DNA from 3 places in the Pseudoalteromonas sp. NS-SX12 genome. Region 1 is predicted to be linked to each of the others. Evidence: predicted binding sites of a transcription regulator. Region 1 holds the regulator's gene; each other region holds the start of a gene.

Region 1 (7,559 bases):
CCTTGGGATAAACTAATTTTCGCATCAAATGCCATTGCGAGCTTTGCAAGTTGGGTTGCAGCGCGAGCATGTAGCCCTAACTTGTTTTCGATTAAAAATCGTTTTTCAACTGACATAATAGTCGCTTATGCTTATTTGTTTACTTGCTCACGATGGTGGGCTTTTACGTTTTTATGGTGTTTGGCGAAGCTATCAGCCAGTGTTTGTGCTAAATAAACTGAACGATGCTGGCCGCCAGTACAGCCAATTGCAACGGTTAAATAGCTACGGTTATTACGCTCTAAATGCGGTAACCAAGTTTCAATAAAGGTTTGCACTTGCCATGCAAATTTATGAACCACAGGCTGGCTAGAAAGGAAGTCGATTACCGGTTGGTCTAACCCCGTTAACGGCTTAAGTGCTGGTTCCCAATGCGGGTTTGGCAAAAAGCGGGCGTCAAAAACATAGTCAGCATGTTTTGGAATACCGTGTTTATAACCGAATGACTCAAACGTGATAATTAACTGATTTGATTTTTTACCGAGTACCTTCTCTCGTATGCTATCGGCAAGTTGGTGAACACTTAAGCCTGTTGTATCGATAAAAATATCCGCTTGTGAGGCGATAGGATCGAGCAGCTTTTTCTCAGCTTCAATGGCTTCTTCAAGGGAGATATTATTCAGTGATAACGGATGCAAGCGGCGCGTCTCTGAAAAGCGCTTAATTAGCGTGCTGTCATCGCTATCAAGGTAAAATAAGGTTGGTGTTGCAAAACCAGGTAAATAGTCGAGTACTTCTTCTATTTCCTCTGGCTCTTTAGTCATATTTCGAGCATCAACACTCACTGCAATTTTGTCGTATTTATCTGAAACTGAGCGGATCAACGAAGGCAATAAATTAACAGGAATATTGTCAACAACATAGTACCCGAGATCTTCCAATACTCTGAGAGCGACTGTTTTTCCTGAACCAGAACGACCACTGACTAAAATAAGTTGCACTTAGATCTCCCTTAGTTAACTCGCCTCACTACTAATGATTTGATATAGCTGATGATTATTTTCAGCGTGACGTAGTTGACGGCAAAACTGCTTATCTTTTAGTTTATCAGCGATGGTGGCTAAAGTCTGCAAATGTTGCTGGCACTTTTGTTCTGGTATGAGCAGTACGATAAAAATATCAACGTCTTTATCGTCAATAGCATCAAACGGAATAGGTGACTGATTTACAATTAAAAAGCCAATGGTATTTTGTAGGCCATCAATGCGGCCATGAGGAATGGCGAGGCCTTTACCAATACCCGTGCTACCTAGTTTTTCGCGTTGCAGCAAGGCTTCAAGAAACTCTTGAGAAGTAATATCAGGGGCTTGCTGATGGGCAAGGTCGCTAATAAATTCAAACAGTCTTTTTTTGCTATTAAAAAGGACCGCGGTTTTAGCGCAGTCCTCAGCAATAATATCGGTTAATTTCATTTTAGTGGCGAGAAAGTTTCTCTTTGTGCTTAATTACTTGGCGGTCTAGTTTGTCGACCAGGCCATCGATTGCTGCATACATATCTTGATGCTCGGTAGAGGCAAACAATTCGCCACCGTTAACATGCATAGTAGCTTCTGCTTTTTGTGATAGTTTTTCAATATCTAGAATAACGTGCACGTTATTTATATGATCAAAATGCCTCTCTAGTTTTGCAAATTTGTTAGTGACATAGTCTCTTAAAGAATCAGTAATTTCTACGTGACGACCTGTTAAGTTTAATTGCATAAGCATTTTCCTTCTATTTGGTCTAGATCAGGCTCTTGCGCTGATTAGACGGTGGTATGGATAGCGACTCACGGTATTTTGCGATAGTGCGTCGCGCCACTTTAATTCCTTGTTCTGCTAGTAAGTCGGTAATCTTGCTATCACTTAATGGTTTAGCTGGATTTTCCGCCGCAACTAGCTTTTTGATCAGTGCTCGAATCGCGGTAGATGAACACTCACCCCCATTTTCCGTGCTAACGTGGCTTGAAAAAAAGTATTTAAGCTCATAAATGCCACGTGGTGTATGCATGTATTTTTGCGTTGTTACACGCGAGATAGTCGACTCATGCATCTCGACCATTTCGGCAACGTCGTTTAAAACCATAGGTTTCATTGCTTCGTCACCATATTCAAAGAATGCCTGTTGTTGTTCAACAATGCAATTGGCTACTTTTAATAAAGTATCGTTGCGACTTTCTAAGCTTTTAATAAACCATTTTGCTTCTTGCAAATGGTTGCGAATAAACTGGCTGTCAGTGCTTGATTTCATCGAGCGAGTAAGCGCAGCATATTGTTCATTCACGCGGATCTTTGGCATGCTATCGTTGTTTAAATCAACGCGCCAACGTCCTTTAATTTTCTTTACTGAAACATCGGGAACCACATATTCAGGCTCTTCTTTTATGATGCTTTCAGCTGGTTTTGGATTAAGGCTATGTATTAATGTTAAGACTTCTTTTAACTCAGGCTCCTTGAGTTTAGCCTTCTTCATTATTGTACGATAATCACGTAATCCCAAAAGTTCCATATGGTTTGAGATTACGCTCTTTGTTTCGTTTAGCCAAGGGGTATTTTTGTCGTACTGATTGAGCTGGATCAATAAACATTCTTGTAACGAACGTGCAGCAATACCAACAGGATCAAAGAGTTGAACGCGTTTAAGTACAGCTTCAACTTCGTCTAGTTCAATTTGTTCTTGGTCGTCAGATTGCTGTACCGCTTCTAAAATTTCTTCGCTACTTTGTGTTAAATAACCTGAATCGTCTACCGCTTCAACAATTGTGGTTGCGATCATCTCGTCGGTGTCGCTGAACGGCGTTAAGCGTAATTGCCACATCAAGTAATCTTGCAATGATTCGCTGGTAGAGCCTTGATATACAGTATCGTTGTCAGGAGCTGGGGCGTTACTGACAGAAACTGGTGCGGCGCTGATATAATCATCCCACGACACATCCATAGCTAAATCTTCAGAAATATTCTCGTTGCTAAGTGCGTCGCTTGATTCAATTTCACTTTGGCTTGGCGCTGCTTCAACATCATCGCCGTTTATTGATTCGTCTTTGTTTGACTCAGTGCTTTCGTTGTTTTGTTTATCGTCACTGTAGTCAATGTCTTCTTCAAGTAAAGGATTGGCATCAAGCGCTTCTTGAATTTCTTGCTGCAAATCTAACGTACTCAGTTGCAACAAGCGAATAGCCTGTTGCAATTGTGGAGTCATTGTTAGTTGCTGCCCAAGGCGAAGCTGTAAAGATTGCTTCATGTAGTTATTCTAATCCTTCTTTCGATTTCAAGCCGCTAGTTAACAATTCAATTCCAAATTTAAGGCCTATAACTATTACTATAGTCTGAATTGTTCACCTAGGTATACATCGCGTACTTTTTGGTTGTTTAAAACGTCTTCAGCCGTGCCAGATGCGATTAATTCGCCGTGAGAAACAATGTAGGCTTTTTCACATACATCTAAGGTTTCACGCACGTTGTGGTCTGTTATTAACACGCCAATGCCGCGATTTTTCAAATGCTCAATTATTTTCTTTATATCTATCACTGAAATAGGATCAACACCAGCAAAAGGTTCATCTAACAGGATAAATTTGGGGTTTGCGGCTAATGCGCGCGCAATTTCCACACGACGACGTTCACCGCCCGACAATGCCATACCCTGTGAATCTCGGATATGGCCAATGTTAAATTCTTCTAATAAATCATCGAGCGCTTCTTCGCGTTGCACACGATTAAGTTCTTTGCGTGTTTCTAGAATCGCCATGATGTTTTGATATACAGTAAGCTTTCTAAAAATCGACGATTCTTGCGGTAAATAGCCTATGCCTAAACGGGCGCGACTATGCATTGGTTGCAATGTAATGTCATTATCGTCAATACGAATAACGCCATTGTCGCTCGGCACTAAACCAACAATCATGTAAAACGTCGTGGTTTTACCGGCACCGTTAGGACCCAGCAAACCAACAATACTGCCAGCTTTCACTTCTAAACCAACATTTTTTACCACTTGGCGTGATTTGTAACTTTTAGCCAGCTTTTCGGCAATTAATGTGCTCATTGTCCGCCTTGTTCATTTTGCGTATTGATGATGGTTTTTACTTGGTTAGTTGAGTTTTCAGCTTTTTTAGACGTCACTGTTTCAGCTGCGCGATCATAGATGATGGTATCTGCTGACATCATGTCGCCATTTTGTTGAAATTTGGCGCCACCAGACATTGTAAATAATGATTTAGCCACATCGTAAGTGACTTTTTTAGCACTTGCGACAATGATTGACCCATCTTCTTGTTCAGCACTAAATTTTACCGGATCACCACTGGCAATAAGTAATTGCTGGTTATCTCCTAACTCAGCTCGTTTATGTGCTTCAAGGTAATCGGCGGTGATGGTCATATTGCCATGCTTAATTTGTACATTATGGCGAAAAATACCGACATTTTCTTTTAAGCGAGCAGCTTGCTCATCGGCGTCAATCTCAAGTGGGTGCTTAAGTTTGATCTGCTCAGCGGTAGCGTGTCCACTTGTGATACACAAAGTGAGGGCTAGTCCAGCGATTGACAGTAATTTCGTCATGTTATTGGTCATAATAAGTGGTCTTTGTATGGTTTATTAACTTAATAACTTGCTCTTCTAAATTAGCATTGAGGCCTTGTCCTTTAATTTCAAGTCCCGGACCTGTCATTTTTACTTCGGATTGAGAAGTCATTAGTTTGCTATTAATTAAATATTCTACGCTTGCCGCTTCAATTGTATTGAGCATGATATTTGGTGTTAGACTTTTGGCAATAACGTTTTGTTCCAAAATGAGCTTTTCGTTATTGTAGAGCGTGGCTTCATCGGCTGTGAGTTGCCACACACCTTGTTCTGAAAAAATAGTAAATTGCGGTTTTTCAAAGTGGGTAAAACCTAAATCTTGATACATCGACATTTTTCGCGCCATCACTTTATGGCTAACAGTACCAGATTCATTAAAGTTGGTTTGCTTTAAGTCGGTTGCAATGTAATCAGGAATACTGGCAACGTTTTCAACAATCGGCTTTGGTTCTTTAGGTGTAAAGAAGTAAGGCAACCAAAGCCAAACCATGGCAATGGTGAAAAGTATAGTAAGTGCAATACGCGCCGACATTAGCTGCTACTACCTGCGTGGCTAAGTGTTTTGTCTTGGCTCAGCATAATTAAATCGGTCAGTTCTCTTACTGCGCCAAAACCGCCTACCATGGTAGTTTTATAATCAGCGATGCGTTTTACCAGAGGGTGAGCATCATTGGTTGCTACGGCAAAGCCAACTAATTCCATTACGGGTAAATCCGGGCTATCGTCCCCAATATAAGCAATGTTTTCGTTATCAAGTGATAGCGCGTGTTTTAAGTTATTAAAAGCGACTATTTTATCTTCTTGGCCTTGATAGATATGCTGAACAGTAAGGCTTTTCATACGGTTTTCCACAATCTTTGAGTTGCGCCCAGTAATTACCGCAACCTGTATGCCACTATTGATAAGCGACTTAATACCAAAGCCATCTTTAGTATGAAATGCTTTTAGTTCTTCGCCATCATTACCAAGGTAAATGCGACCATCAGAAAATACGCCATCGATATCACAAATTAACAGTTTAATTTTGCTTGCTTTTGCAAATACGTCAGCACTGGTTTGTGCATATAATTCGTTAAAAAGCTGCTGTGATGTAGTTAAACTCATAAAACACCTGCCTTAAGTAAATCCTGCATATTAAGTGCGCCAATTGGCTGTTGTTGCTGGTCAACTACAAGCAAACCGTTTATTTTCTTTTGTTCCATTATGTTTAAGGCTTCAGCAGCAAGCATCGATTCATTTGCTGTTGTGCACTGTTTAGTCATCACTTCTGAAATAGCTGTAGCGTGAATATCAATGCGTTGTTCTAAAATCCGGCGCAGGTCACCATCGGTAAAAATACCTGAAAGTAATCCGTTATTGTCGACAACCGCTGTCATACCAAGCCCTTTGGCTGTCATTTCTAACAGAGCGTTTTTAACCGTTGTGTTTTCAGCTACCACAGGTAATGCTTCGCCTTGATGCATAATGTCTTTAAGCATTAACAATAGGCGCTTACCTAAACTGCCGCCAGGGTGTGATAAAGCAAAATCATCGGCGGTAAAACCTTTTTCTTCAAGCAATGCAACAGCAATCGCATCGCCCATCGCCAAGGTTGCTGTAGTACTTGCTGTAGGTGCTAGTCCTAAAGGGCAGGCTTCTTCTGAAATAGCGATACAAATATGCACATTAGATTGTTGTGCAAGAGTTGAGTGTTGTTTGCCACTCATGCCTACGATTTTTGCACCAATGCGCTTGATTACGGGGATCAGGTTAATCACTTCTGCGGTTTCACCTGAATTAGAGATCATCAATAGCACATCATCTTGTGTGATCATGCCTAAGTCGCCGTGACTTGCTTCGCCTGGGTGGACAAAAAAAGCGGGTGTGCCAGTGCTTGCTAGCGTTGCTGCTATTTTATTACCTATATGACCCGATTTTCCCATACCAATGACAATAACACGGCCTTTGCAGTCATACATCAACTGACACGCATTGCTAAAGTCATCGTTAATATATTGAGCGAGTTGCTCAATGGCATTTTTTTCGATTTCTAAAACGCGTTTACCGCGAGCAATAAAGTTCATGACTTTGCCTTAAGCGCTTACTGTTGAGAAAATAAGGTATTGATATCCTAAAAAGGCAGCTAACAACAAACCGCCTTCAACACGATTAATACGGCGTGAACCGCGAATACTCAAACTCATTGCAATAAGGGCTGCTGTTGCACCTAACATAATTAAGATATCGCGGCTCGATACTGCAGGATCAACGCTTGATGGATTAATAATGCCCGCAAGCGACAATACCGCTAACAGGTTAAAGATATTTGAGCCAATGATGTTGCCTAGCGCTAAGTCGTCTTCATTTTTAAGTACGCCAGCAACACACGCCGCAAGTTCAGGTAAGCTGGTACCAATTGCAATAATAGTTAAGCCAATCACCAAATCGCTAATACCAAATAGTTTGGCAATGTCGGTTGCTGATTCAATAATAAAATGTGAACTGATAGGTAAAATCGCCATGCCGATAACTAACCACATAAGCGCAATCGGTGTGCGTACATTGTCAGGCACTTCGTCACAGGCTTCGTCAACGAAGGGATCGTGTTCGGCATTGGCTGCTTTGCTTTGTTTTACCGAGATAATGGTCACTGCAGCAATAAAAATGAAGAAACTCACCATCAGTGCAACGCCTTCACCGAATGCTAAATAGTTGTCCGATAAAATGTACCAAGCACCAAGGGATACTAGCATTACGACTGGCATTTCACGTTTTAGCGTACTCGATGACACACTCAGCGGGCGCAACAGTGCTGTAATACCAAGTACTAGCAGAATATTAGTAATATTTGAACCAACCGCGTTACCGACAGCAGTGTCTGTTTGTTTTGCAAGCGCCGCTTGCGCCGATACCATCATCTCTGGTGCCGATGAGCCCATCGCGACAATTGTTAAACCAATAATTAATGTTGGAATACCATA
Region 2 (7,559 bases), 1.1 Mb from region 1:
TACTGCAGTTAAATACGAATAACGGCCCGAACCTGACGGAGGTGGCATAATTGATTCCCAGTTGATATTAACGATACGCTCAACCGAGTCGACTAAAAAGCCCTGCACTGAACGGTTATATTCAGTGATGATAATAAAACAATCTTTTGTATCTTGAATCCCAGGACCACCAATAGCTAAAGAAAGATCGATAACCGAAATTGTTTGCCCACGTATGTGCGCCACACCTTTAACATAATGATTAGATTTTGGCATTGCCGTTAAGTTAGGACATTGTAAAACCTCACGTACTTTAAATACGTTAATTCCGAACCGCTGCCTGCCTTTTAACTTAAACAGCAACAACTCTAGCCTGTTTTGACCTACGAGTTGCGTTCGCTGATTAACCGAATCTAAAATGCCTGCCATTTCAATCTCCTAACTTGAAGCAATGAAAAGGAATACTTCTTGCTTCTTTGTTATTGTACTACCGTATAACCTTGATGTGCCATAATTTTGACACTCGCTAGTTATACCTTGTTTTACCCATAAAGCATAGTCGAAACATTATGAGTTTGTTTAAAAAAAATCTTTATTTCTTTATTTTAATACAAATTGCTGCGCTTGCTATGACTTCACTCAAAGCAAAGGTTTACAGTAAGTTAGAATTGCAGCAAATCGCAATAGATTATGTTGCCGATAACAAACAACCCAACCCTAACCAACCCCCTAATTCGCAGTTGTCGATTACGGCGTTACCGCTCGACACTCGTATTAAAACGCGAACATGTCAGCACGAGTTGCAAGTAAGTGCTGCAAATCCTATCAATACTAATCGGCAATCTACTATAAAAATTAAGTGTTTAGATCAAAATAATTGGCAAGTTTTTGTGCATGTAAAGCAATTAGAGCTCGTTGAAGTGATTACAGCTGCAAAAGGGATCAGTAAAGGGCAACGAATTACCGCACAACATTTAACCAGCAAGCAAGTTGCAAAACACTTAACGCGTTCGAATCAATTTAAATCGAGTACTAACCTAATAGGTAGCCGCAGTAAACGAAATGTTCGTGCGGGACAAACTATCAACTACAATTATATTTGCACTATTTGTAAAGGCGATAAAATTACTATTTTGGCAAGCTTTAAAGGCATGACAATTAAAACACAAGGTGAAGCGCTTGAAGATGGACGCATAGGCGACAACATTAGTATTCGAAATGTAAAATCTAAAAAGAAAATTCAGGCAAGAGTTTTAAACACTGAGCTGGTAAAAGTCACAATTTAGCGCTGTACTCTAGTAGAAATTTCAGGTTAAATAAGAGGTTACAAATTTAATAAAAATAGTGCATTTTTTATTAAAGGTTGTACCCGAGATGCCGATACATAAGATGTGAAATCTTAGTAGAGAGAACTGTCATGGTTAATCAAATAAATCAAGGCTCAAACAGCCAAGCAAACGTCAGGCTTGAAAGCTCTAAGCAGCAAGCGTCTGAAACTGCTAATAAACAAGTGCAAGTGAATACTGCTACTGCAAAGGCAACTAGCGATTCAGTAAGCATTACACCGCAAGCTCAACAGCTTAAAAAGCTAAATGAAAAAGCGGAGCAATCATCAGGTATTGATGAGAAAAAAGTAAACGAGCTTAAAAAAGCGATCGCTAACGGCGAGTATAAAATTGATGCAGAGAAGCTTGCTGAAAATATCAATAAGCTTGAATTTAAACTTTTCGGTCGATAGTTTATGAATCTAGAACAGATATTAGCGCAACAACTTGATGAGTTGAATACTATGGCTGACATCCTAAAGCAGGAATTAGAAGCGATAGTTGCGCGCGATCATGAATCGTTGATATCTGTTGTTGAAAGCAAAGTTGCATCGTTGCAGTCAATTCAGCAACGTGACCAACACATTGCCAAATTAATTGATCAAGACGGTATTGATAAAGCTGAATATCAGCCAACAATCAACCAAATTAATCAGGTATTAGCTGACTGCAAAAAGCAGAATGACGTGAACCAAGTTGCAGCAAATCAAAGCCAGATTGCTTCACAAAAATTAAAGAATATCTTATTTGGTAAAAGTCATACCGGATACGACAAAACGGGCAAATCTTTCTCTCTACCTAACCCGATTGCTCGCGGGCTAAAAGCGTAATCTGAATTTACTAATAAAAAGTAACCTGCTAGTAGTAGGTTACTTTTTTTACGTTTCTTGGTTTTGTTTGACCAATATATAAGTCATGTACCAATTTCATATCTAGCTCAACTTCTGTTGCATACGTATCACCCACAGCGTAGCTTTTGGTCACTTTCGCACCACGTACAACACCTTGTACACGAACTTTCAAAGTATCATTACTAGCGATTAGGCCTTTAACGCTCGTTTGCGCGTCAACTTTTTGTCCGTAGACTTGTTCCGCGAGCTCACGATAAGCCTCAAGCTTTGATGCCTTCATTGCCATAATCGATTTTTGCTCTGTTGTTGTACCGGGTTGCAAACTGATCGGTGCATACCCTACCGCATACAGCACTGGGTAGTTATCTGGTGTTTGGTATTCATATTCAATATGTTTATCAAACAGTTGGCTACAGCCACCTAATAAATATAAGCTCGTTACCAGAGTTGATGTTTTGAAAATTGATTTCAACATGTTGCCACCATACAAATGCATATTACATTTGAATTAGCAATTTTCGCGCCACTGTATAGTTTGGTACAGAAATTGAATATACAGACTAAGGTTTAAATTGAGATCTGCGCTATGCGACATCTAGTATTACTTCTTTTTATTGTGAGCTTTTCGTCTCATGCAATTTGGTATGAATCAACCGGCCAAGCCAAAATACGCAATGGTAATGTTGAACAAGCTCGAATGATGGCAACCGAAAACGCTATTCAGCAAGCTCTACTTTTTTCAGGTGCGCAAGTTACTAGTCTACAGCAAGTGGTAAATGGCATTTGGCAAACACCAAGTACCCAAGTTTACTCTCATGGAGCAATCGATCAGATTGAAGTAATTGATGAAATTCAATCAGACAACACGCTCTCAATTACACTTAGACTCGATATTTTAGATAATAGCGAGACTTGCCAAAATTCATCGATTAAAAAGAATGTGGCTCTAACAAGAACAGGTTTCAAAACTCCGAGCCATGCAACTTATGGTCAAATTTTTGAATTACCAAAAGCATACAGCGAAAAGCTCGCAAAGCATTTGTATCAGTTTACTCATTTATTCAACACAAAAGCCGATATTAACCGTAAGCTTAATACCAAAAACCTATTTACTGCGCATTTTGATGCCAACTCAAGCGCGCTTATTCAACAAATTGCCGACCAAAATAACAGTCAGTTTGTCTGGATTTCGCAAATAGAAGACTTATCTCTTGGTGAGCAACAGAGTTCATCGTTAGCATTTTGGCAAAATAAAGCTTATGAACGTTTTTTCTCGATTAATACGGCGCTATACAATGGCTTAACTGGCGAACTGCTGAAACAAACACACTACGATACATTTGCCACCTGGCAAACCAAAAAAACAGCCCGTATCGATGTGAACAGTGAAAAATTTTGGACCATGCCTTATGGACAAGCAATATCAGATATCAACTTAAAGCTTGGCCAAGATTTAGCAAGCTATCTTGCCTGTATTCCAGCGCAAGCACGTATTTTAAGCGTCGACCACGATACCGTGATCATTAGCCTTGGCGCTGAGAATAATCTAGTGAAAGGGCAAAAGCTGCAAGTAGCACTGCGCAAAGGGTTTAATCAAAAGCAGCTTATTATTAATACTGATTACCAGTTGAGAGTCACTCAGGTAAATCAAAACACCGCCATTGCCCAAGTGATAGGCGACAAACTCCTGGCAAATGTACAAATTGGTGATTTGGTTACGTTAGCAAGCTTCTAAGGGGCTAGAGCCAAGAGAAGCTTAGCATTTACCTGTTCTATTGCAAAATAACTCGGGTTAAACACGTAACCTTCAAGAAATACGTTAATCACGCGGCTACAAAACAATAAAAGATAGCTCGATTTAAAAGATGCTTGATGACGTTCAAATAACAATTAAAAAAGACGGGTTAAAACTTTATAGACTTTAATGGCGTTCCCGGCAGGAGTCGAACCTGCGACCCTTCGCTTAGGAGGCGAATGCTCTATCCAACTGAGCTACGAGAACAAAATAATTGAGAATATTGCTGTAGTATTTTTGGTTAAAGTGATATCCCTGCGTCATGTAAAATATAAAAAGGTACAAAAATATTTGCCGTAGACTCTGAAAGCTTTGTTCTCGAGTTAACGATTTTTGCATTCACCTCAACCCCTCGCTTTCGCACTATTAGGGTACCAGTTAACACATGCGATACATTTTCAAATTCAAAAGGAGCTCTTTTTAAAGCTGTATTGGATAGTGATAGAACACGATTTAAATTTGGCTCCACAACATTTAAACCAAATTGATGAAGCTGGGTGCTGCATAATTCAGCTAATTGATTTCCTAATTGATTTGATTCTGTCAGTGATTGATTCATTAACACAAAACCACTTGGCACAATACTAATATTGTGAAAGCTTCCAAAGTAGTTACTTCTTAATTGTAACGCTAAAACTTCTGCAAAATCTCCCAAGGTACGATTATGATCATAAGGTCGGAACTCTTGTGTATTAACTGATGCAACTGACGACATTGATTTATGACTACTCAACCCGTCATACTGTTTAGCAAGTTCAATAATGTACTCATCTGTCGGATTAACTTGTTTTTCGTCTTGAGTAGACGTACACCCTAGCGTAATTAATGACGAACCAACAATTGTTAAGATAACCTTGTTCATAAAACTACCTTATCATTAAGCTATTTGATTTTTTTGAAGACTTAAGCGTTTTAATCACATCACGTGGAATAAACCCCTGTGATGTACCAACCACAGCTTTACTTTTTATACCCACAATACGAGCATTAACCAGCACTCCATTATGTTGACTAGTCATAGTGCCGGTCAGTACATAATCAAAATTTTGCCCTTGGTCTAGTTCCATAAAGTCCCGACTTAAAACGAAGTCACCATTTTCTGCAACACGCATATAACTCGTTGCTTTAAAGTCAACAACTGGCACACCAAATAAGTGAAGTTCATGTAAAAAGCTTTCCGTTAATTGGTTACCCAACAAGTCTGAATTCTCATAGTCATCAACATAGATAAAACTGGATACTGCTACTGGTGTTTCTGAGTTAATCATTTTCAAATTTTCTGTCATTTTTAACATCATTTGTTTTGCATAATGATTAACGGTTAGCTCACCACTATCAATCGGTTGGGAAAGTGTGTAACCTTTTAGTGATGTATTTTGATACTGATTATCATCAGCAGAAGTACCACTATTGTCACTGAGCAAAGTACAGCCTGAAATTGATGCCACTAGTGCAGTAATTAAGCGCTTTTTCATCATCGTTACCTCAATAAGAATTGCGATACAAATAGCCATCCCGCAATTGTATTCTTTTCATCGACCAATTTACATTTTTTGCGAGTCTAGTAGAGTGAGAGGACAACACTATATTTGAGCTAGTTTCTACTAGCCGAGCGTTGATTACATAGTCTTTTTCGGTTCCTAAAATACTGCCCAAAACAACATAATCTACCTCTATCCCCTGTTCAGGGTGATAATCAAAATGCTGTTGCTTAGTATTTTCATAGGCCAAGTATTCTTTAGTGCGATGTTCAATCAACCTAATTCCAAGCTGAGAAAACTTAGACATTAAACTTTCTCGAAGCAGCTTGCCCATTTCAATTTCATCTGCACTACTTTTTATAGAAGCACTGTTAAAGTGCATTACAGCAATGCGTTCATTACCTTTAATTGGTTTGACAACACGATTAAGCGAATTTGCAATCTCTTCACTGATACTCGATAACTGTTCTGACTGTAAATTGTCGGCAAGCGGCATTTTATTGCCATGTTCCACTATATTTTCACTCGTTGAACACGCCGACAAAAACAAAAATGCACAAGCCCAAATACTTTTTTTCATAGTTGCTCCTCCACACATAAAAATGCAAGAAACAAGCCATGATTAAATTTTAATATGAGTGCTGTTATTTTTTACTACAAAACAAGATATAGATTTGTGTAACAATGTATCACAATACGCTTGAGCTGAAGTTTTTGAGTCAAACGCACCAACTTGTAGCCTATAATATTCAACATCGTTAATTACTTTTCGCTCAAACTGAAAGTCTAATTTTTCGAATAGGTCTGGATATTTAGCTAAATATTCTTGCTTGTATTTTAACAACGCAGCTCTGTCTGTAATCGAAGCTAACTGAATAGTGAAAGGCAAGTTAATTTGCGTATATTGCTCTTGTGGGTTATCAGTTTCACTTAGCTCTGCAGTATTAGGTTCATCGTCTACAGACTTTCTACTACCAACATTAGAAGCTGCCTCATTAACACGCATACTTTCTTCGGTCATATTTTGTGATGTCAATGCCTTATTATCAACAGTGATATTTTCAGCTTGCTCTTGCTCTACACTATCGACAACAACAGTGCTCGGTTCTAATGATTTTGCGTCATGAGTTTGATTATCAGTAGCTTTCATCGAGTCGCTATTCATTTTTGCGAGCTGACTAATCAGCAATTTTAATTCATTCTCGAGAATAATTAACCTTGCTATAGCCGGTTTTGAATTATTCCATTCTTTTTGTGAATACTCCAATGACGCTAAACGCTCATTAATTTCATTTTTTGTGACATATTCTGGCGCCTTTTCTTGTTTCGACGCACAAGCACCTAAAACTAAAGTAAATAACAAAGTTATTGCTAGCTTTTTCATTGAATATCCTTAATGTTTAATTTCCACGTCAAAAACCCGGCAATCAAGGCCTATTGAATTAATTTTCTTACAGTTTATTTCAAAACTTTCTTTATTTTCTTTACTAAAACCTGATGCAAGAACAAAGCGGCCATTTCGTTTAATGTAAAACATGTTATCTTCAATAAAGTTAGAAACTTGCTTTTTAATTAACTGTGCATAAACAGTCATTAATTGCTGAGAAGCAAACTCCCCTAACCCCATCACAAAACCACTACTCAATGTTTTCTCAACTAAAGTCATATTCACTTCACTAAGTACATCCCCTTTTGACGATAAACGGACCTTAGTGTTATGCTTTTCTTTCAAATCTTTGCTGTCTGAAAATGAATTCTCTACTTGAATGTCATATTCGCCCGGCTTTAAATCCGTAAACACATAGTACCCATCGTACTCTGCTTTTGTTTGGTCAATCACTTGACCTTTTTCATCAATGAGATTTACTGTTGCATACGGCGCTACGTCTTCGACCCCTTCTTTTCTGATAAAGACTGTACCATCAAGCTCACTACTATTAACGACAGGGAATTCAATGTATTCTGCAAAACCAGAGCGTGGGGTAATTGCGACACCATCTATTGCTGAAATCATAAACCCTTCAGTTATAGAAGACGCATCAACGACAATATCTGTCTTTTGATTATTTGAAAGACCTGCTAATACAGCTACGCCATTTTCATCAGTCATATTGTTACGATAACTTTG
Region 3 (7,559 bases), on a different replicon from region 1:
GTGTTTTTAATTAAACTGCCAAGTGCTGACTCAACGCTTGCCGTACCACTGCCTTGCATTAATACACTGGTATAATCGTGAGTGTTACTCGCAAGTGCCGTGAGTTTTGCACGGATCGCCTCTACAACCTCAATGTTATAGTCGTCATCCCAGGTACACCAATCTTTAAGCATTGCTTGCTTTACTGTATTACTGGTTGAGAGTGGGCCCGGCGTCAATAACAAGTATTCATTCATTTCATCTTTTCCAATCTGGTATAGTCCAGATCATTTAAGCATAAAAATGACCTCGAATTATGAAACTTCAATGACAAATAACGGTTCGGGATAAACCTTAGATAGGAGTTATTCGGCTTTTAGTGGTACAAACTGCCCATTAGTCAGTGATAAAAGATCACTTGGTTGAAGTTCAATCTCCAAACCGCGACGACCGGCGCTCACATAAATAGTGGATTGTGCTTTAGCAGAGTCATCAAGCAGGGTTTTAAGACGTTTCTTTTGTCCAAGTGGGCTTACGCCGCCAAGTACATAACCGGTTGAACGCTCAACATCGAGCGGTTTGGCCATTTTGGCTTTTTTTGCTTTACTCGCCTTGGCCACAGCTTTTAGATTTAACTTTTGGTCGACAGGAATAATCGCGACAACCAGCTCGCCATTATCTAAGCTTGCTACCAGCGTTTTAAACACAGTGGCCGCAGATACGCCAAGCTTTTCACTGGCTTCTAACCCGAAAGATGCAACACTGCTGTCGTGTTCATACTGGTGTACGGAGAAATCTATCTTCGCTTTTTCTGCTGTTTTAATTGCTGGCGTCATGATTTTGCTCATAAAACTAAGATGTTATAAGCAGCTTACATAAGCCAATTCAAAAGCAAAAGCACTTTTAATGTGAAAATAGTGCGACCTTAAAAGTATTCATGTCCAACAAAAAATAGTTCAGGTCGCACTAGGGAGGGTTGATACGGGGTTATCCAGTGAATCTGGCGAATTCTTGTGGACTTAATTCGCCATTATTATCACGGTCTAAATGTGTAAATTGTTCAAGTAGTGCGTGATTGCGTTTCGCCTCGTCTACGCTGATGGTACCGCTGTTGTCAGAATCGAACAAAGCAAACTCTTCATCTGCAACGGCTTTTACGGTGGCAAATAACATTACATACATTGAGATTGCGATAACTAAGGCTTTTTTCATTTCACTTCACTACTTGATTTAATAAAAAAAGTTGGACTCACTCGGCATACTGATTGACAAGGAGTTAAGTGAGCCCAACTGTAAAACGGGATATTTAAGAAGCTTTAAACCTATGACGCTTTAAACTTCGAAAATTCCTCTTTGCTTAACTCGCCACTGTTGTCTACATCTAAGTCAGCAAATTGGTGAACTAGCGATACGTTTTGCATTGCTTCGTCTTTGCTGATAGAGCCGTTACCGTCTGTATCAAGTGTTGCGAAATCGTCCGCTGCAACTACTGAGAATGAACTTGCGATAACAAATACTGACATTACTAATTTTTTCATTTTAAATTCCTTCATCTTTACTTTGGGTTTGTTACTTAACGTTGGAAAGTAGCGCACTTCCCTTGGTACGGATTAGCCTTTAAATGCTGCAAACTCGTCTTTGCTTAGCTCGCCGTTACCATCAACATCCAGTGTTTTAAATTGCTCTGAAAGTGCTTCATTTTGTGCCGCTTCCTGCTGGCTGATTGCACCATTGCTATCGCTATCAAGTGTTGCGAAATCGTCCGCTGCAACTGCTGAGAATGAACTTGCGATAACAAATACTGACATTACTAATTTTTTCATTTGGAACTTCCTTTCATTTTAACTTTGAATATCTAAACTGATTGGAAAGTAGCGCACTTCCCTATTATTAAGTGGTAAGGCGTTTATTAGCCTTCAAATGCTGCAAATTCGTCTTTGCTGATTTGCGCATCTTCGTTTGTGTCTAACTCTTGAAACACTTCAGCTACTTTGCTGTTTGCAGCTGCTTCTACTTCAGAAATGAAGCCATCTTTATTAAGGTCAAGCTCATCAAATAATGTGTTTGCTTGTGTATTAAATGCTGCTACACCAAGTACTGCTGTTAAATATGCAATTGCTCTAATCTTCATGGGTATTTCTCCCTATATTTGGATGTCTGTTAAATTTTTGCTTAACGCAAAATACATTTGTTAAGCTAGTCTCGTTTTATGCTTTCGCATTGTCGCTAAGACTATTACAAACATAATGCCAACTTTAAAAAAAGCATATAAAACAAATAGATAGGATATTTTAGAGGTATTTCGCTCGAAAATAAGCTGTTTATTTGTTGCTAAATTGCAACAACAAAACAGCCATCATATTTTTATCTATATAAAACAACTGGTTACATTGTCGCAATTTTGCAACAACTAATTTAATTTCTACTTTTAATCGAGCAAAAGCTGTTCGGTTCAGCCTGTATTTGCAAAGGTTTTTTTTAGTGAAACAATTTTTTTCTCAGTCGTTACAAAAACAAGCGCTAGTTGCCATGTTAGTGGGTGTACTTCCGATCGTATTGCTTACACTGTGGTATGCCACCAGCATCTCGAAACACCAGCAAGAAACGCTTAGTATTTATGATGAAAATCAGGAGCTTATACTCGAATACAATTATATAAAAGCAGACGTAAATGGCATTGAAAAGGCGCTCAAAAACAACCAACTGTTAAAGAGTGAACAATTACAAATTAGTATCGAACAAAAATGGCAAACCACGCAAAATCGCATCGAATTACTAAAATTAAAACTCGCGAAAAGTGATTTTGTTGCTAAATTGCAACAAGCGACATTATTAGACCCAAAAAGCGCTGACGAATTTGCGCAACTGGTGGCGCAACTTAAACAACTTGATGCCAATTTTGATGACACACTAGATACCCGCCTAGCAAATAAAAATGAACAGTTTAAGTCGTTACAAACCGAGTTTGTTGTTGGCCTTATTGTGTTACTGCCGATATTAGTGATTATTAGTTCGTTTTTAATCTTTCGCATTTGTCGTCAACTCAATCAGGTTGAAACCGTGTTATCTGATGTAGGTAAGGGGCAGTTAGATCAGCCGATAAAATTATCAGGTAGCCATGAGCTGCAACAACTTGGTAGGCGACTTGACTGGCTTCGCTTGGCACTAAAACGCGTGCAACAACAAAAGGAAACCTTTTTACGTCATGTCACACACGAACTGAAAACACCGCTAGCCTCAATTAATGAAGGCAGCAGCTTATTAAACAGCGGTTTACTTGGCGAGGTAAGTGATAAACAAGGTAGAATTCTAACCATAATGCAACAATCGGTCGAAAAGCTTGCGCGCATGATTGATGATTTACTTAATTACAGTGCAGCCAGCCACCCTGACGGATTACAACAGGTCACCTCTTTCAACACACTTGAAGAAGAAATTAACCGTCACTTAAGTGATACTATTGCGAATAAGGACGTCGCTATATGTTGGCACATTAGCGCTACAAATAAGGTACCTCACTTACCGTGTAAATTGATCCTTACGCAACTAGTCAGCAATGCGCTAAATCATGCGACGAGCACAGTAGATATTTACATTAGACAAAATCATAATACCATTGAACTTAACGTGGCGGACGACGGACCAGGCATTAATCAAGAAGAAGCACACTTACTTTTTCAGCCTTTTTACCAAAGCGAACACAATAAAAACAAGCAAGGTTCTGGGTTAGGGCTTGCCATTGTGTCAGAATGCGTCAATCAATTAAAAGGCGATATCACATGGCAAGAAACAGACTCAGGTGCAAACATACTAATTACATTCCCAAGCCAATGAAGATATTTAAACTAATTACACATTTAAGTGCAGCACTGCTTATTGTCGCATGTACAAGTACACCACCTGTGCAAAATAACAGTGAACACACTCAGCCGACAACAAATAAAGCGGCAGAACAAACGCATCAACCGATTACCGCAGTAATAAACGCCTTGCTTGCAAATTGTACTCAAGCGCCAACACGCCCAACTCTTGAAAACGAGGCGTTACAAACATTTATTGGTGAATATTGTACAACGACCTCTACCAACAAACAGTTAAAACTGATTGAGGACATTAAAGCCAACGCGTTATGGCCAAATGATTACGTGGTTTGGTTTGATTCGTTAACTTGGCATACGGAAAACTTACGAAAACAAAAGATCACTAACTTTTATTCAGATTCAAAAGCTCAAAAACACGAGCAACAATTGCTCGAGCTGCAAAGGCAATTAATTGAACTTAAACAAAAGCTAGTCGACATTGAAAAACAACGCCTTGAAACCTCTCTTTCAGAAAACAGAACACAATAAAGGACACCTATGAAACATTTGGCTAGCGCTGCCAATTTATTACTGGTTGACGATGACACTGCGCTTGCAGAACTGCTTGCGATTCGCCTTGAAGGCAACGGATATAATGTCACTGTGGCTGAAAATGGTAATCAAGCACTTGCCCTGTTAAAGCAAACCGCCATTGATTTAGTGATCACCGATTTTAAAATGGCGAATATGGATGGCTTTGCTCTTAATCAAGAAATCAAAAAATTTTACACTGGCATGCCAGTAATTATGATGACGGCACATGGCTCTATTCCCGATGCGGTAGATGCCATGCACCAAGGGTTTGTTAGCTTTTTAACAAAACCTATCGATAGCCAACAAATGCTTGATGTGATTGAAAAAACGCTTGCCGGCAAAGTAAGCCAAAACAGCAGTGTTGAGCCAGATAACTTTCATGGCCTCATTTACCAAAGTGAAAAAATGCACCAATTAGTGCAGCAAATAAAAGCGCTGGCAAACAGTAAGGTTAATATCCTTATTCAAGGTCAAAGCGGTAGCGGTAAAGAAGTCGCAGCAAAAGCCATTCACTTAGCCAGTAATCAAGCCAACGGTCCTTTTATTGCTATTAACTGTGGTGCAATGCCAGGTCACTTACTTGAATCAGAGCTATTTGGTCATAAAAAAGGGGCATTCACAGGCGCAGTGAGCGATAAAGAAGGTTTAGTGCAAGCGGCCAACGGCGGTACCTTATTTTTAGATGAAATTGGCGATATGCCGCTTGATTTACAAGTTAAATTATTACGGGTATTACAAGAGAAAAAAGTTCGTCCGGTTGGCAGTCAAGTTGAACAAGAAGTAGATATTCGTGTGGTCTCGGCAAGCCATAAAAATATTGTGCAAGCGGTCAAAGATAATCAATTCCGTGAAGATTTGTATTATCGCTTAAATGTGGTTTCAATTACCTTACCGAGCTTAAAAGAACGCTTAGATGATATCCCCCTACTTGCCACGCGATTTTTAGCCAAACTCACCGACGATGCCAAACAATTTAATCCACAAAGTATCACGCGAATGCTAAGTTACGATTGGCCGGGTAATGTGCGTCAACTGCACAATATCGTTGAACACTGTATTGCCATTAGCGCTGGAAATATTATTACCGAAGATGTTGTCGCAAACGCATTGCCTGATTCAGACGAAACGCATAACGCCTTTGTTGGTTTAAATGAAGCCAAACGTCAGTTTGAATATGACTATATTCAAAAGGTGTTAGCACTGTCTGGTGGCAATGTGTCTGAAGCTGCAAAACTGGCACAACGAAACCGCTCCGACTTTTACAAATTAATGAAAAAACACGAAATTAATAATGAGTGATCATACAGTTACGTAATAGTGTTCCGTTACACTTGGGCGTTATCACCGTTTTTGGATTGGTTTAAGTCTGCGAGTAAAATGAGGCTTAAACCAATTATCGCAATATTCGTTGTAACTGGATTAAATGCTTCAATCAGTAACGACGGCTGTAAAATCGCAACAAACAGTAATAAACCACATAACGCTAAGATATTGAAATATAAAAGCAGTTTTGAACGATAATAAACAAAAATAAGCAGACCGAACAACACTTCCCCAACTCCTGCGGCTTTAGTAATGAAGTATGAGGCTTCTTCAGAAAACCCGATACTCGCCGTCATTAATTTTTCAAGTGGCGCAATATGCACTAGTTTTGGAAAAATTCCGTGATACAACCAACTAAAACTCACGATATAACGAGCAATTTGAACTGATGACACCGAGTTTCGTCCTTGATTTACAGCATTAATATTGACGTCATCCTAACATCAAAACACCCAGCAACGTTTTAAAGATTGCAAAAAACACCAATTTAAATCGCTTACGATGTATTACAACCATAAAAAACACCCAAACAACGACGCGCCGTTTGGGTGTTGGCCCCAAGCCTTACAGCATTTTTCGAAAAATGAGTTTAAGCGCGCCCAAGCATGCGCAATAAGGTGACATCTTTACTCAACAGGTGATGTTTAAACGCACCCAGAATATGCAACGCAATCAATCCAGTTAAACAATAGGCAATATACGAATGCGCTGCTTTAGCTAAAATGAAAATGGTTTCGCTATAGGGAACAGCAGTAGAATCGATGTAATTACTGGCAACCAATGTAAAACCAAAAATATCAATACCGTAACCGCCAAAACCTGAGTACAACATACCACTTATAGGCATCATAATAGTACCGGCTAATAGCGCCCAGTGGGCTGCTTCAATGAGCTTTTGTTGATGGTGTGACACCGCTGATGTAGGCGTTAGCAACCCTTTTTGAAGACGATACAAAGCACGCGGAAGTACGACTAGCAAAGCTAACACACCAATAGACTTATGCGTTGGGTAAAGTGCCCACACCTCCCAATACACCATGTAATAACCTACGCTGATCAGGCCCAACATAATAAACGCGCTCAACCAATGAAAGTAGCGAGTGGTACGATTAAGTGACGGTATATTCATTTTAATTACTCCAATTATGTAATGCGCCATACGTTAAAGTGCACAATAACAGGGGTAAAGTTGGCTGTGATAAATTCACTTATTTTGGGATGAACGGCACGCCTCCATTCATCCCAAAAGCCTATATTTACTGGGCTAAAAGCTGTTTCACAAGTTGCCGTTGTGATTTGCTCACAGGTACGTTTTGCGCATTAGCAAGTACTAAATTGGCATTGCCTGCTCGAATGTTTTGCATGTGTTCTGTATGCACTAAATTAACAATGTAAGAACGGTGTGTGCGAATAAAGTAATCACTTGGTAATAAAGCGATAAGCTCTTTCATTGTCATGCGCAGTAAATAGGTTTTATGTTTTGTCACTATGTCGATATAGTTGCCGGACGATTTAGCGTAATAGATATCACTAAAAGCTAACCTCAATTCAGATGTGACTAACTGGCCTGACAATGGTGCTTTTTCGTCACTTACAACAACGCTTGAATTTGCGCAGTTTTCTACGGTACTCGATTCAGAAAAGAGCTGCTTTCTCGCCCAGACCACCAGAACAATACCGCCATAGGCAAAAACGTGTTTATGCCAATTATAAAACACACTTTCTTGCCATCTAATTCCCTCAAACAAGATATCTAAACTGGTATTAACGCACAGTACAATAAGCAGCGCACTTACACCTATTGATAAGATACGTTTAAACGAAAACTGCGCCTGTAATCCCATACAAATAAGTGGCGTTATC

What was found. Region 1 encodes sigma-54, which starts transcription at its own class of promoters, with help from an activator protein. Its sites were predicted from a motif close to GTTGGCACGNNNNTNGNNT; they were not measured.
Region 2: a site for sigma-54 is predicted at 2,690-2,708, ahead of AC2IOM_RS00585 (flagellar assembly protein T N-terminal domain-containing protein). Genes of this name have one in related genera too.
Region 3: a site for sigma-54 is predicted at 2,215-2,233, ahead of AC2IOM_RS16080 (EF-hand domain-containing protein). Genes of this name have one in related genera too.

What each region holds. Positions count from the first base shown of each region.
Region 1 covers NZ_CM170634.1:1,175,105-1,182,663, forward strand. The annotation lists gene AC2IOM_RS05585 (HPr family phosphocarrier protein) at 1-116, opposite strand, end outside; gene rapZ (RNase adapter RapZ) at 132-980, opposite strand; gene ptsN (PTS IIA-like nitrogen regulatory protein PtsN) at 996-1,451, opposite strand; gene hpf (ribosome hibernation promoting factor) at 1,453-1,740, opposite strand; gene AC2IOM_RS05605 (RNA polymerase factor sigma-54) at 1,763-3,259, opposite strand; gene lptB (LPS export ABC transporter ATP-binding protein) at 3,338-4,063, opposite strand; gene lptA (lipopolysaccharide transport periplasmic protein LptA) at 4,060-4,578, opposite strand; gene lptC (LPS export ABC transporter periplasmic protein LptC) at 4,580-5,131, opposite strand; gene kdsC (3-deoxy-manno-octulosonate-8-phosphatase KdsC) at 5,131-5,703, opposite strand; gene AC2IOM_RS05630 (KpsF/GutQ family sugar-phosphate isomerase) at 5,700-6,662, opposite strand; gene AC2IOM_RS05635 (calcium/sodium antiporter) at 6,672-7,559, opposite strand, start outside.
Region 2 covers NZ_CM170634.1:106,871-114,429, forward strand. The annotation lists gene AC2IOM_RS00560 (chemotaxis protein CheV) at 1-408, opposite strand, end outside; gene flgA (flagellar basal body P-ring formation chaperone FlgA) at 549-1,265, shown strand; gene flgM (flagellar biosynthesis anti-sigma factor FlgM) at 1,397-1,717, shown strand; gene flgN (flagellar protein FlgN) at 1,721-2,134, shown strand; gene AC2IOM_RS00580 (LPP20 family lipoprotein) at 2,163-2,630, opposite strand; gene AC2IOM_RS00585 (flagellar assembly protein T N-terminal domain-containing protein) at 2,742-3,890, shown strand; tRNA gene AC2IOM_RS00590 (tRNA-Arg) at 4,081-4,157, opposite strand; gene AC2IOM_RS00595 (FlgO family outer membrane protein) at 4,192-4,812, opposite strand; gene AC2IOM_RS00600 (FlgO family outer membrane protein) at 4,817-5,464, opposite strand; gene AC2IOM_RS00605 (FlgO family outer membrane protein) at 5,436-6,011, opposite strand; gene AC2IOM_RS00610 (SPOR domain-containing protein) at 6,054-6,815, opposite strand; gene AC2IOM_RS00615 (SdrD B-like domain-containing protein) at 6,825-7,559, opposite strand, start outside.
Region 3 covers NZ_CM170635.1:410,332-417,890, forward strand. The annotation lists gene phnW (2-aminoethylphosphonate--pyruvate transaminase) at 1-236, opposite strand, end outside; gene ybaK (Cys-tRNA(Pro) deacylase) at 345-815, opposite strand; gene AC2IOM_RS16065 (EF-hand domain-containing protein) at 967-1,191, opposite strand; gene AC2IOM_RS16070 (EF-hand domain-containing protein) at 1,302-1,517, opposite strand; gene AC2IOM_RS16075 (EF-hand domain-containing protein) at 1,590-1,802, opposite strand; gene AC2IOM_RS16080 (EF-hand domain-containing protein) at 1,889-2,110, opposite strand; gene AC2IOM_RS16085 (sensor histidine kinase) at 2,461-3,813, shown strand; gene AC2IOM_RS16090 (hypothetical protein) at 3,810-4,328, shown strand; gene AC2IOM_RS16095 (sigma-54-dependent transcriptional regulator) at 4,338-5,672, shown strand; gene AC2IOM_RS16100 (DoxX-like family protein) at 5,699-6,091, opposite strand; gene AC2IOM_RS16105 (cytochrome b) at 6,286-6,825, opposite strand; gene AC2IOM_RS16110 (LytR/AlgR family response regulator transcription factor) at 6,953-7,559, opposite strand, start outside.